Regions from separate parts of the Candidatus Desulfatibia sp. genome, predicted to be linked through region 1. Evidence: riboswitches for the same ligand, from Rfam matches in the RefSeq annotation. Region 1 holds a riboswitch; the other holds the start of a gene.

Region 1 (5,488 bases):
TTTGCGAACCTTCAGTCCGGTGATGTTGTTGTGGATTTTGGTTGCGGCGGCGGGATTGATGTCATTTTGGCTGCCCGAAAGGTCGGGGAACAAGGTAGAGTGGTCGGGATAGATTTTACTTCAGAAATGATTGAGCGGGCGCAACAGGCTGTAACTGACTCTGACTTGCAAGGCAGAGACATTGAACTTCGTGTTGCGGATATGGGGAAGTCGCAACTTCCAAACGGTTTCGCCGATGTCGTGATATCTAACTGTGTCATCAACCTATGTCCCGACAAAGACGCAGTCTACGAAGAAGCCTCCCGGATACTGAAATCTGGCGGACGGCTCGCCATCTCAGATATTGTCCTCAATGAAGAAATCGATTCTCAATTGGGAGAGCGATTTCAGTCAACATGGGCTGGATGCTTGGGAGGGGCTATCCATGCAGAGGACTACTGGCAGACGGTGAGAAAAGCGGGTTTTACTGAAATTCAGATTGTGGCCCGTCATACCCTCACCCCCGAAGAACTCAAAGCAATGGCTTGTTGTCCGGGCGAAGAATTTACTCCACCTCCTAACAATGAAGACCTCATTCTTGTGGAAGAAAAAGTGGATAGTGTTAAATTCACGGCGGTAAAACCGTCTCTGGTTTGAGAAATTGAATTTAAAACTTGCTCTTGGAGCGTTTTAAAAAATAAATCATGAATCTCTTTTTTTTCCAATATTCCAGAAAGTGGTCAGAATAAGTCCAAGTACAATCGCCAGCATGAATCCCTGAAGGGTCTGGGCTGCATCCGGGTGAAACCTTGCGGGGTTGTTGTATGAAAGCAAGAGGCCTCCCATACGTAAAACCAACCAAACAGCCATGGAAATAAAAATGGCGTTTGGCAGCAAACTCTTAAAAGGGAGCCGGTCGCCTATCAGGGACATAAATCCGCCGATAACCATCCCAAAAACAGCTCCCCCAAAAGAGAATGTAATAACCTCTCTTAAAAGGCTTTCCTCAAAAGGGAAGATACCCGTTATATAGTTTACGAGGATGGATACCCATCCCCAGACAATGCCTGACAATATGCCCAAACAAATCCCTTTTTTTAAATTGCCGTGATCCATAATTATGCCTTTTCCTTAAAAGGTTTAAGTCTGCGCATACGCATTGTAACAACAAATAGGCAACGATACGGCCTTGCCTATATTTAATGACACGGCATTCCTACTACATGTCTGAAATCGTGGAAGGCGTTGTGCGCCCCCTGTGCAAAAGAGTCAACACCGTAGAAAATAATAACCATCATAAATGCAGTAGCGGCAAGAGCCATAAGCAACCGAGGTGATACTGAAAATGCGGTCTGACTAATAGTAGCGAATATTCTCATTTTCTTCTCCTTTTTAACAAAATAAATTCCATCTAAAAAAATCTTCCAACGTTATTAACACTGATCTTTCTTTTTTCACCCACCTCCCTTCTACTTTGAAAATAATTTAAAACCGGGACTTTGTCCCCTATGTATCGGCTATTATCAACCAAGTTTTCGTTGATTGCGGCGTTCGGCTTTGAATCGTTTGGCCTCTTCCTGGGACATGGCAACATACTCAAGCTCTTCGGGAGGAAGCTTGTAACGATCTCTTGGTTCCAGGTCTATTTCGCGCACGTCACAAAGCTGCAATGATTCCTCTATCCTCTTTTTTACGATTTCGACCAGCAGTTCGTCAAAACCGAGATTCTTGCCGAAAATCAGTTTGACGTCAGGGTACTTTTCCGATTCCTTCTTCATCTTAACCGGGATATCCAGCTTCATATGCAGCCCCAGATTCAGGAAGTACGGAATCAGCACTACCAGTTTCGCGCCCTGCTTTACGCATTTTTCCAGGGTCTCTTCAAAATGTGGTCCCAGCCGGGACATGTAACAGGTTTCAACAATATCGTAATGCCCGTATTCCGATAACCGGCATGCAACCTTTTCCATTGCTTCTCCCGCACCAGGAACCCGGCTTCCATGCGCCATAAGGATTATCGCATTCTTGTTTTTCCTATTATCCAACTTCCGCCCCCTTTTTCCGTTTCACCGCCTGGGCGCATAGGGTGTGAAGTACGCTTAGCGCAATGGGGCTGCCGCCCCTGCGTCCCTGGAGAAGCATGTATGGAATCCCCAATGACTATTCTTGGGCATATCACGGTCTTTGAAATGGACTCCAAAACAGTATAAATCCTAATGGAAATAAAGAGGGAGTGAAAGCCGGACGGACAAATATCTTTTAGATGCGCAGAATCTGGATGGGTAATAATCATTAGCCAAACCTTTCCACGAGTTCACTAATTCAAATCAATACTGGCAGGTCTTCTGACTTCCGGGTCATTCTACTTGCCACGCCTTCCCATGCTCACAAGCACAGTGGCTAATTGTGGCTTTCGTATCCGGTTACAGCGGCGGGTCCGTGACGGCTTTCTACCATCTTCCCTTTTTTGCCTCCTGCGGGAGGCAACCAGCATTCTGGTATTATTTAACATGAAGCCTTTAATGTGTCAAGAAAAAAGTAGTGAAGTGAAGTGATAAAAATTCCCTTTTTGAGCTCGGAATTCTGCATAGCTCAATCCCGGCTTTGTCTGTGCCGGTTCTGGGTCATGTATCGGTTCTCCGGTTAGGAATGGTACCAGTTCAAATTCAAGCAGGGTCTATCTTTATTTCTCATTTTGTTCTTGATAAACATAAAGCGAATACTTATCATTTTAAAAAGCAAATTTAACAACACCGGATGTGATGGCCCTTTTATTATCGTTCTGAAAGAATTTCGAACCTGTCACCCGACGGTGTTACATCGGACATCATACAAAAAATGGAATTTTCATGCAGCTGTCAATAGAATACTGCATAACCTGCAATTACAGGCCTATGGCGGCCAGTCTGGCCATTGTCATTAAAAAGGAAATCGGTATTGATACGCAACTTGTCGGATCTAAAAAAGCCGGCGCTTTCGAAGTCATCCTGGACGGAGAGCTGATCTTTTCCAAACTGCAGTCAAACTGTTTCCCCGATCATCAAGAAATCGTAGCAGAACTCAGGGCAGTGAGGTAAGCATGAATCAGAAGGAAAGATTGCTGAGGGCGTTAAAGCAACAGCAGGTGGACAGGCCGCCCGCGGCTGTGCCCACACAAAATGCCACGGCTGAAGTCATGGAAAAAAGCGGGTATAAATGGCCTGCGGCTCAAAAAAATGCCAAAGACATGGCCGGCCTCGCGTGGGCATGCCATGAGATCGGGGGCATTGAGAGCGTGAGAGTACCATTCGACATCAATGTCGAGGCGGAGGCCATGGGTTGCGCCACACGGTTCGGAGATGATTCGACAACCCCTCCCATGTCGACAATGAAAACCAAACAGGATTATGACTCAATCAAGATCCCTGACCCTTTAAGGGACGGAAGAATGCCCGAAGTTCTTGAAGCCATTAAACTACTTAAAGCAAAAACTGGTGACGAGGTTCCGTTAATCGCCGCCCTGGGAACCCCCTTTGAACTCCTCGCCACCACCCTTGATTTTGAAGAGATCATCATGGCATGCATCGAGGACCCGGAATTCATCGAAGCACAGCTTTCAAAGATGACCGAAATTGCAAAACAATATGCCAAGGCAATCGAAAACGCGGGCCCGGATGTGCTGATGCTGGTGGACGGTACTTCCCAGAGCATCGGTCCGACCTATTACGGCCGGTTTTCATTCCCGTATACCAAGTCACTGGTGGAATCTCTGAGCAAGCCCTCTATTTTGCATATATGCGGCAATCCCACCGTCATTCTGAAGATGATGGCGGAAACCGGCGTGAACGCCCTCAGTATCGATCACCCTGTTGACATCCAACATGCACTTGAGGTCACGGAAGGAAAAGTTGCGCTGGTAGGGAAAATTTCTCCCCAGACATTGCTGACCGGCAGCAGGGAAGATATCGTGGCCGAGACCGAGGAATCATTAAAGCTCGGGATGCACGTTGTCGCCCCCGGATGCGGCATTATTCCACAGACCCCGCTCGAAAATCTGAAAGCTTACTTTGAGTGTGTAATCAACTCTAAAAGCGCTTAAGTGCTTTCGATCAGATTAAAAAAATAATCAAGGGTAATCGGCTTGCGCTCGACGGGAAGATTGGTGAATTTGCTGAATTTTTCAACTTTTTCTTCATCAATGGGAATAATTCCTGTATCAAAGACGATTATCCGTTTGTAACCGTCGAACATTGTTTTAAAGTCAAAGTTGAAATCTTTTTTCCCGAGGGCAAACATCTTTTCCCAGTTGTTTACCCAGCCCGCGGAGAGGAAAAATGCCGTCCCCTCATTGTTGAGGCGCATGATTTCTTCAGGACCGACCAGCGCCTCAAGACAGTTTCCGGCATGGATCTTTTTTGCATCATATTGCTCCAGGATTGCCATGATCTCCGGATGGCAATGACCATAGAGCACTTTGAGCTCGGTCCCTGTCTTTTTGTTTTCCTCCAGAGCTTCGATCAGCGCCTCTTTCAATCTGTCAAAATTTACATGCAGCGCTGCTTCGAGATAGATTATTTTCCAATCCAGTCCCTTATCTCCGAGCAGATACTCCAGCTCCTCCTTAAATATCCCGCAGCTGATAAATATGATCGCTTTATTTTCCATTATAAAACCATGTTGGCATCAAATCCGGTTAGAATCGCCGCTGCTTTTTTAATCAAACCCAATTTCCTTTCTCTTTTCCAGAACGTGGCTTTCGATCGCCTCAGCGGCCCTGAACGGGTTGTCCTCAAGCAGCATTCTTCCGCCGGTAAGGTTCTCCATTTCTTCGGTTAAGTATTTCGTTACGAGCGAGCTTCCGCTTATCATAGGTTTTGGTGATACGTGGGTAAGAAGCCCAAACGCCAGAGCCGTGAATATGTCTGCAATGGCTTTCTGTTCCATGTACTCGGGAACAGATGCGGCCACCGGTACCTGACTGGTATCGCAGCCGATTGTCCATGCCAGCGCAGCAATGGTATCCAGAATTTTCCCCACATCCGTACATGATCCATAGGAAACAATCGGTGGAACGTCATGCTTTTCGCAAACGGACCTGAGTTTAGAACCTGCCATTTTCGTCATTTCCATAGTTGACATGCCCATGTTTTGATGAGTGGAGGAGCAGCAACCGGCACCGATGACCATGATGTCGCGCTTGATCAGCTCAATCGTGATTTCTTGAATTGATCGCCCGCCCATCTCGTGGCGAACATTCGTACAACCGACAACTGCCACAACCCCTTTGATATTGCCTTTTTTCATCTCGCCGATGAAAGTATAGATATCGTTGCCAAACATTTTCAGAACTGTTTCCGTTGTGTAACCTGCGATGCTCTCCGTCTTGGCTTTGGAAGAAGGGATGTTCATAATTCTTTTCTTGTCGGCCTTGCGTGCCTTGAAACACTCGACGGCAATTTCCAGAATTTTCTCGGCCTGCTGCTCGGCGATCTCAGGGTTGAAATCCAAACAATCCACATCCGGGAAGCGC
Region 2 (5,488 bases), on a different contig from region 1:
GCTTTCATGGCGAATAATTCCGCCCAAGCACGGCATGTCGACAGCTTCATCTAATGCTTCTTTGAGATATTCCCAATGGCGTTGGCTGCCGAGATTGTTAAAGACCACCCCGGCAAAGGTTACTTCGCGGTCGAACCGTTCGAATCCTTGCACCAGCGCGGCAGCGCTGCGTGCCATGCTCCGGGCGTCAACAATTAAAATAACCGGCAGGTTGAGCCATTTGGCCATTTGAGCAGTAGAACCTGCTTCGCTTTTACCGTCAAAGCCGTCAAACAGTCCCATGACACCTTCCACAACAACGATGTCTGCTTGGCGGCTGTGTTGGGTAAAGCATTTGAGGTTGTAATCTTTGGACAACATCCACCCGTCGAGGTTATAACCGGCGGTGCCGGTGACGGACGCATGATGTCCGGGGTCAATAAAGTCAGGCCCTACCTTAAAGGATGCTACCCGCAACCCACGCCTTAAAAATGCGGCCAGCAGTCCTAAAGCCAGAGTTGTCTTTCCGCTGCCGCTTTTCGTGCTTGCAATGACCAGTCCTTTAATCGTCTCCTCCTTTGAACCCTAATTCCGGATAGAGATATCTTCCGATTTCAAGAATGCCGTCTATCAAACGTAAAGTAGGGCGCGACACGATCATTTCATCAATGATCAAAATCTGATTGTTCTTAATTGCTTTTATGGCCGAAAAGCCGGATTCTTCTTTTATTAAAGATACCGTGGGCCGGTTCATGGCCCCTTGCTGAGCCATAAACACATCGATTTCATCAGCATGGGAAAGGATTCTCTCCTTGCCGTAAAACGCGATGTTGGTGCTTCTAACCTGTTGTGCATCTTGGGCTATGTTAACCCCGCCGGCGGTCTTGAGGGCAAACATTGCCATGGCATCCGGTGCAAACGTTTTCATATGTTTGTGAATGGCTTCAAAGTACACTTTTTTTTTGGTTAAGATTGGCGCTGTCAATAATTCGATTTCCGACACCTTGTGCTTAAACTGTGCGATCATCTGCCGTGCTCGGTCTTGCTTTCCTGTCAGAATTCCCAGAATTTCCCAGTAAACATACATTGCATCAATTGTGCCGGGCTGCAGTGACACAACCGTGATGGCGCTTTTTTCAAATCGCTGCACCAGCTGTGGATATCCGCGATCGATCATGGGACGTATCAGGACTAAATCCGGCCTGGCCGCCATAAATTTTTCGGGATCATCATGGTATGAAAAAACCGGCTTGGATCGCGCCTTGGGCGGATACGCTTCGTTGGGCGATACACCGATAATTTCCGCATCGAGACCCAGTGAAAAAAGATTTTCCGTGTGCGCGCCGTAAAGTGAAATTATCCTTTGATACGGCTGGTGCGCATCAATACGCCGGCCGGCCTGATCGATGATTACCGCACCGGCATTGACCCCAAAAGGCAGGCTTTTTGCTTCCGCTTGGATGGCGGAGCCCGCCAATATCAGCATAAACAATGTTAAGGTTCTACTATAAAACATTTCTATTTCCTAAATACTACCTGCATGGAGTCCGAATACGGCTCAAAATAAATTTTGCTGTCAACTTGAAAAACATCTCGCAGGATCTCGCTGTTTAAAATCTTGTCTACGGGTCCGTTAGCGACCACATTCCCATGCTGTACAAAAATAAGATGATCGCAAAATGCAGCGGCAAGATTAATATCCTGCATCACGGCAATCACCGTTTTTGTTTCGTCTTCAACCCCCTGGGCCGCCAGCTTCAGCATGCCGAGGGCGTGATTGATATCCAGGTTTGACGTAGCTTCGTCCAGAATCAAAACCGGTGAATCCTGTGCCAGCGCTCTTGCGAAAATAACACGCTGTCGCTCCCCGCTGCTAAGCTGCGTAATAAAACGGTTTTCAAATGCCAGGGTGTCTGTCTGCTCCATTATGTCATGAACAAACCTTATATCCCGGGTCGATGGGGCCGCAAACCTTTTGATATGAGGATAGCGGCCCATCATTACCACTTCTTTAGCCGTAAACGGAAAGTTGATGTAAAAATTCTGCGGAACCAGTGCGATTTCTCTGGATAGTGCCTTTTTGGAATAACCTGCCAGAGTTTTACCCTTGTAACGGATTCGGCCGGCAGCCGGCTGGTGGTGGTTTATCATCAGATCGAGCAATGTTGTTTTGCCGCATCCGTTGGGCCCTATGATTCCATAAAACACGCCGGCTGCAAGGGTAAGGGAAAGTCCTTCAATAACCCTTTTCGATTTATAACCAAAAGAAATTTGGTCGATTTCAAAAAGTTTCTCCACTACCACACCTTAGCTGTTTGCTGTTTTCTGAAGATGTAACAGAAAAAAGGCCCGCCAATCAGCGCGGTCAGTACGCCGATGGGTATCTCGTTGGGCAACACCGCCCGGGTGATTGTATCCGCTCCCAGTAGCAAAATCGCACCCGCCAGCAGAGAAACAGGGATCAGCTTTTGATTGTCCGGTCCGGTAATGGATCGCATCATATGTGGCACTAAAAGTCCCACAAAACCGATAATTCCGGATACCGAAACACAGATTGCCGTCACCAAAGAGGCGGTTAGCAGAAGAATCAGCGGTACTTTTTGGGTGTCGACACCGAGGGAGGAAGCCGTCCGATCGCCTAAAGACATAAGATTCAAATCCCTGGAATAGAATAGAAAAACGCAGAACCCAAAAAAGACGCAAATCAGAGTGATGGATACATCCGTCCATGTTTTGGAGGCAAAACTGCCCATAAGCCAGAAAATAATGATTGAGACCTGCTCATCGGCGATATATTTCAAGAAGCTAATGCCGGCCGACAAAATAGCGGCCACGATGATACCGGACAGGATCAGATTGTTGGAGGAGTACCCGCCACCGGACGATGAGAGGTACAGGACGAACAGCAGGGTGCTCATGGCTCCTATGAATGCCAGCAGAGGAACCGACCACGTGCTCATAAAACTGATGTTGAACAAGATGGCCAGCGAGGCTCCAAAGGCAGCGCCGGCAGACACTCCCAGGGTATACGGATCCGCTAAGGGATTTAAAAGTATCCCCTGAAAAACTACACCCGCTATGGCCAATCCGCCGCCGACAGTTGCCGCCGTCAAAATGCGCGGCAGGCGCACATCCAAAACCACTACCGGCAATAGTTTGTCCATACCGGCCAAAATACCGGTGTTGCCGGTAATTTTAGCCAAAACAATCCTGATGACATCGCTAAAAGGTATTTTAATATATCCCATGCCGGCGGAAGCCACAATGATAAGCACCAGCAAAAGCATCAAAAGGATCACCTGGCTGCCTTGTGAAACCTTTGAACGGCCCAAACGCGGCCCTGATTTTTGCTTGATATCCTCTGTCATTTCAAATCCTATTCAAAACGTGCAAGCATCTCGCCCAGGTGGTCGATCCAGACAGCCGCAATTTCATTGTATTCGGCCGTCCCCTTGAGAATCGGAACACATGTTATTCCAGCCTGAGTCAAAATCGATTTCCAGGAATCCTTCTGGTCACCGGCCATATCATTCCGGGCATGCACACCGGCTACCGACATGAAAGGCATGAGATAAGCTTTTTTAATGTTCTTCTGAAGGAGTATCTTCTTGATATCCTCAATTGGCAGTGATCCCTTAATGGTACTCACAAAGATATTGGGATCTTTCAGCTGCAAATAAAACATCATGGCCGCATAAACAGCGCTGGATATGTGCGTTGAGCCATGACCCATCAGAACAACGGCCTCATGTTTTTTTCTATCATTCGGAATAATTTTTATAATTGCCTCAACAACCCGCGCTAGATCCTCTTCTTTTCCCAACAGCGGATAACCAACCAAAACGCTTTCAAAGCCGCCGTTCATTTGGGCGAAGGCACGCGCATTTTTGACGAGATCATGAAATTCTTTTCCAGCAATGGTATGCAAAGACTGCACGGCTACATGCGTAAAGCCTTCATCCATCATTTTGGCCAGAGCGACTTCCGGTGAATCCAGATAAACTCCGCCTTTGGCCAGCTTTTTGCGGACCATCTCCGAGGTGTAAGCCCAGCGAACCGGAATACCGGGATAAGCAGCCTTGACCATATTTTCAATGTTTCTAAAGGCTGACTGGGCTTCCGGTCGGCTGGTACCGAAAGCAACCAGTAGAATTCCTTTTTTCATGGTACGCTTGCGCCCTTGTTGACCGGCAGTAGCCGAGGTTGCTAATAGCAAAACTATCAACAAAATCGGCAGTAAAAGCATTGTCTTTAGCTTAACCATCATTCACCTCGATTTGAATCTTTAACGAAAAAAAACCCTTCAAACCAATTTTGGCTTGAAGGGTTGCACCCAGTTTACTTCACCCTTTTCTGATTTTTCATAATCCCCGTCACCGCAAGGGATTGACTTACTGCTAAGGCAGGTCTTCTGACTTTCGGATCAATCTACTAATTGCGCCTTCCCAATGGGTTTATCCCCATCAGTGGCCTCCTGCAATGTTCGTCCCCGAGTACAGCGGCGGGACCGCTCCCGACTTTAACGGGATTCCCTTTTAATCCAAACGGCACCTTTACAACTATATAAAAGATTGGAGCAATCAAGTCAATAGTGAAATTTCATGCCATGCAGAAGGAGGGGACTGACATCTGTTTGAAGCTCCCTACAGTCACGCCTTGGCGGGACGGGAAATGCACTCGCTGTGCAGTTCAAATAGTACCTAGGTTGAGCGGTTCAACGTTCAAGGTTCCGGGTTAATGAACCCTTACAGGATCAACCCAAGAAAGTTACGTTTCAATAGAGCCGACAAGTGATTTTCACCCAACGGTTGCAAGAGACCAACCCTGATATTGAGTTGTAACATTAAGTAATATCAAGAGTTAATAACCTTTGAACCTAGAACCCCTGAACCTAGAACCGATCAGTTTAGTTGGTTTTTAGATTGTTTTCGTCTTCGGCAATTAAATCCATCAAATATTGTCCATATTCGTTTTGTATCATTGGAGCTGCAAGCTTGGCGAGCTGTTCTTTGTCGATGTAGCCCAGGCTGTAGGCAATTTCTTCAATACATGATATTTTAAGTCCCTGGCGCTGCTGAATGGCTTCAACAAAACTGGCGGCTTGTTGCAGGGCTTCCTGGGTTCCGGTGTCCAGCCAGGCAAAACCTCTTCCCAGAAGTTCGACCCTGAGTTGACCTCTTTCCAGATACGCCATATTAACGTCCGTAATTTCAAGCTCTCCCCGCGCCGATGGTTTGAGGTTGGCGGCGATGTTGACCACATCGTTGTCGTAAAGATAGAGACCGGGCACGGCGTAATTCGATTTGGGCTTTTTGGGCTTCTCCTCGATCCCGAGGACATTGCCGTCAACGTCGAATTCCACAACACCGTAACGTTGAGGGTCCTTTACCAGGTATCCGAAAATCAAACCACCCTGCTGGAGTTGAACCGCATTTTTTAAAATTCTGGTAAAATTGTGGCCGTAAAATATATTGTCTCCCAGAATCAGGCAAACCGGGTCATTGCCAAT

Evidence for each region. A riboswitch is a leader RNA that binds a small molecule or an ion and turns the genes downstream of it on or off. The one in region 1 is predicted to bind cobalamin.
Region 2: it holds a riboswitch for cobalamin, as region 1 does, so the genes downstream of both, V3S16_RS08580 (sirohydrochlorin cobaltochelatase) here and V3S16_RS16435 (sirohydrochlorin chelatase) in region 1, are expected to answer to the same signal.

The regions. Positions count from the first base shown of each region.
Region 1 covers NZ_JAZFTO010000358.1:4,228-9,715, reverse strand. Annotated here, with positions in the region: partial or broken gene V3S16_RS16450 (methyltransferase domain-containing protein) at 13-636, shown strand; gene V3S16_RS16445 (hypothetical protein) at 682-1,095, opposite strand; gene V3S16_RS16440 (CbtB domain-containing protein) at 1,179-1,301, opposite strand; gene V3S16_RS16435 (sirohydrochlorin chelatase) at 1,503-2,024, opposite strand; cobalamin riboswitch at 2,297-2,486, opposite strand; gene V3S16_RS16430 (SelT/SelW/SelH family protein) at 2,829-3,056, shown strand; gene V3S16_RS16425 (MtaA/CmuA family methyltransferase) at 3,059-4,057, shown strand; gene V3S16_RS16420 (DUF1638 domain-containing protein) at 4,054-4,623, opposite strand; gene cooS (anaerobic carbon-monoxide dehydrogenase catalytic subunit) at 4,672-5,488, opposite strand, start outside.
Region 2 covers NZ_JAZFTO010000173.1:5,612-11,099, reverse strand. Annotated here, with positions in the region: gene V3S16_RS08600 (cobyrinate a,c-diamide synthase) at 1-531, opposite strand, end outside; gene V3S16_RS08595 (ABC transporter substrate-binding protein) at 542-1,495, opposite strand; gene V3S16_RS08590 (ABC transporter ATP-binding protein) at 1,498-2,277, opposite strand; gene V3S16_RS08585 (FecCD family ABC transporter permease) at 2,277-3,347, opposite strand; gene V3S16_RS08580 (sirohydrochlorin cobaltochelatase) at 3,356-4,246, opposite strand; cobalamin riboswitch at 4,363-4,549, opposite strand; gene rfbA (glucose-1-phosphate thymidylyltransferase RfbA) at 4,886-5,488, opposite strand, start outside.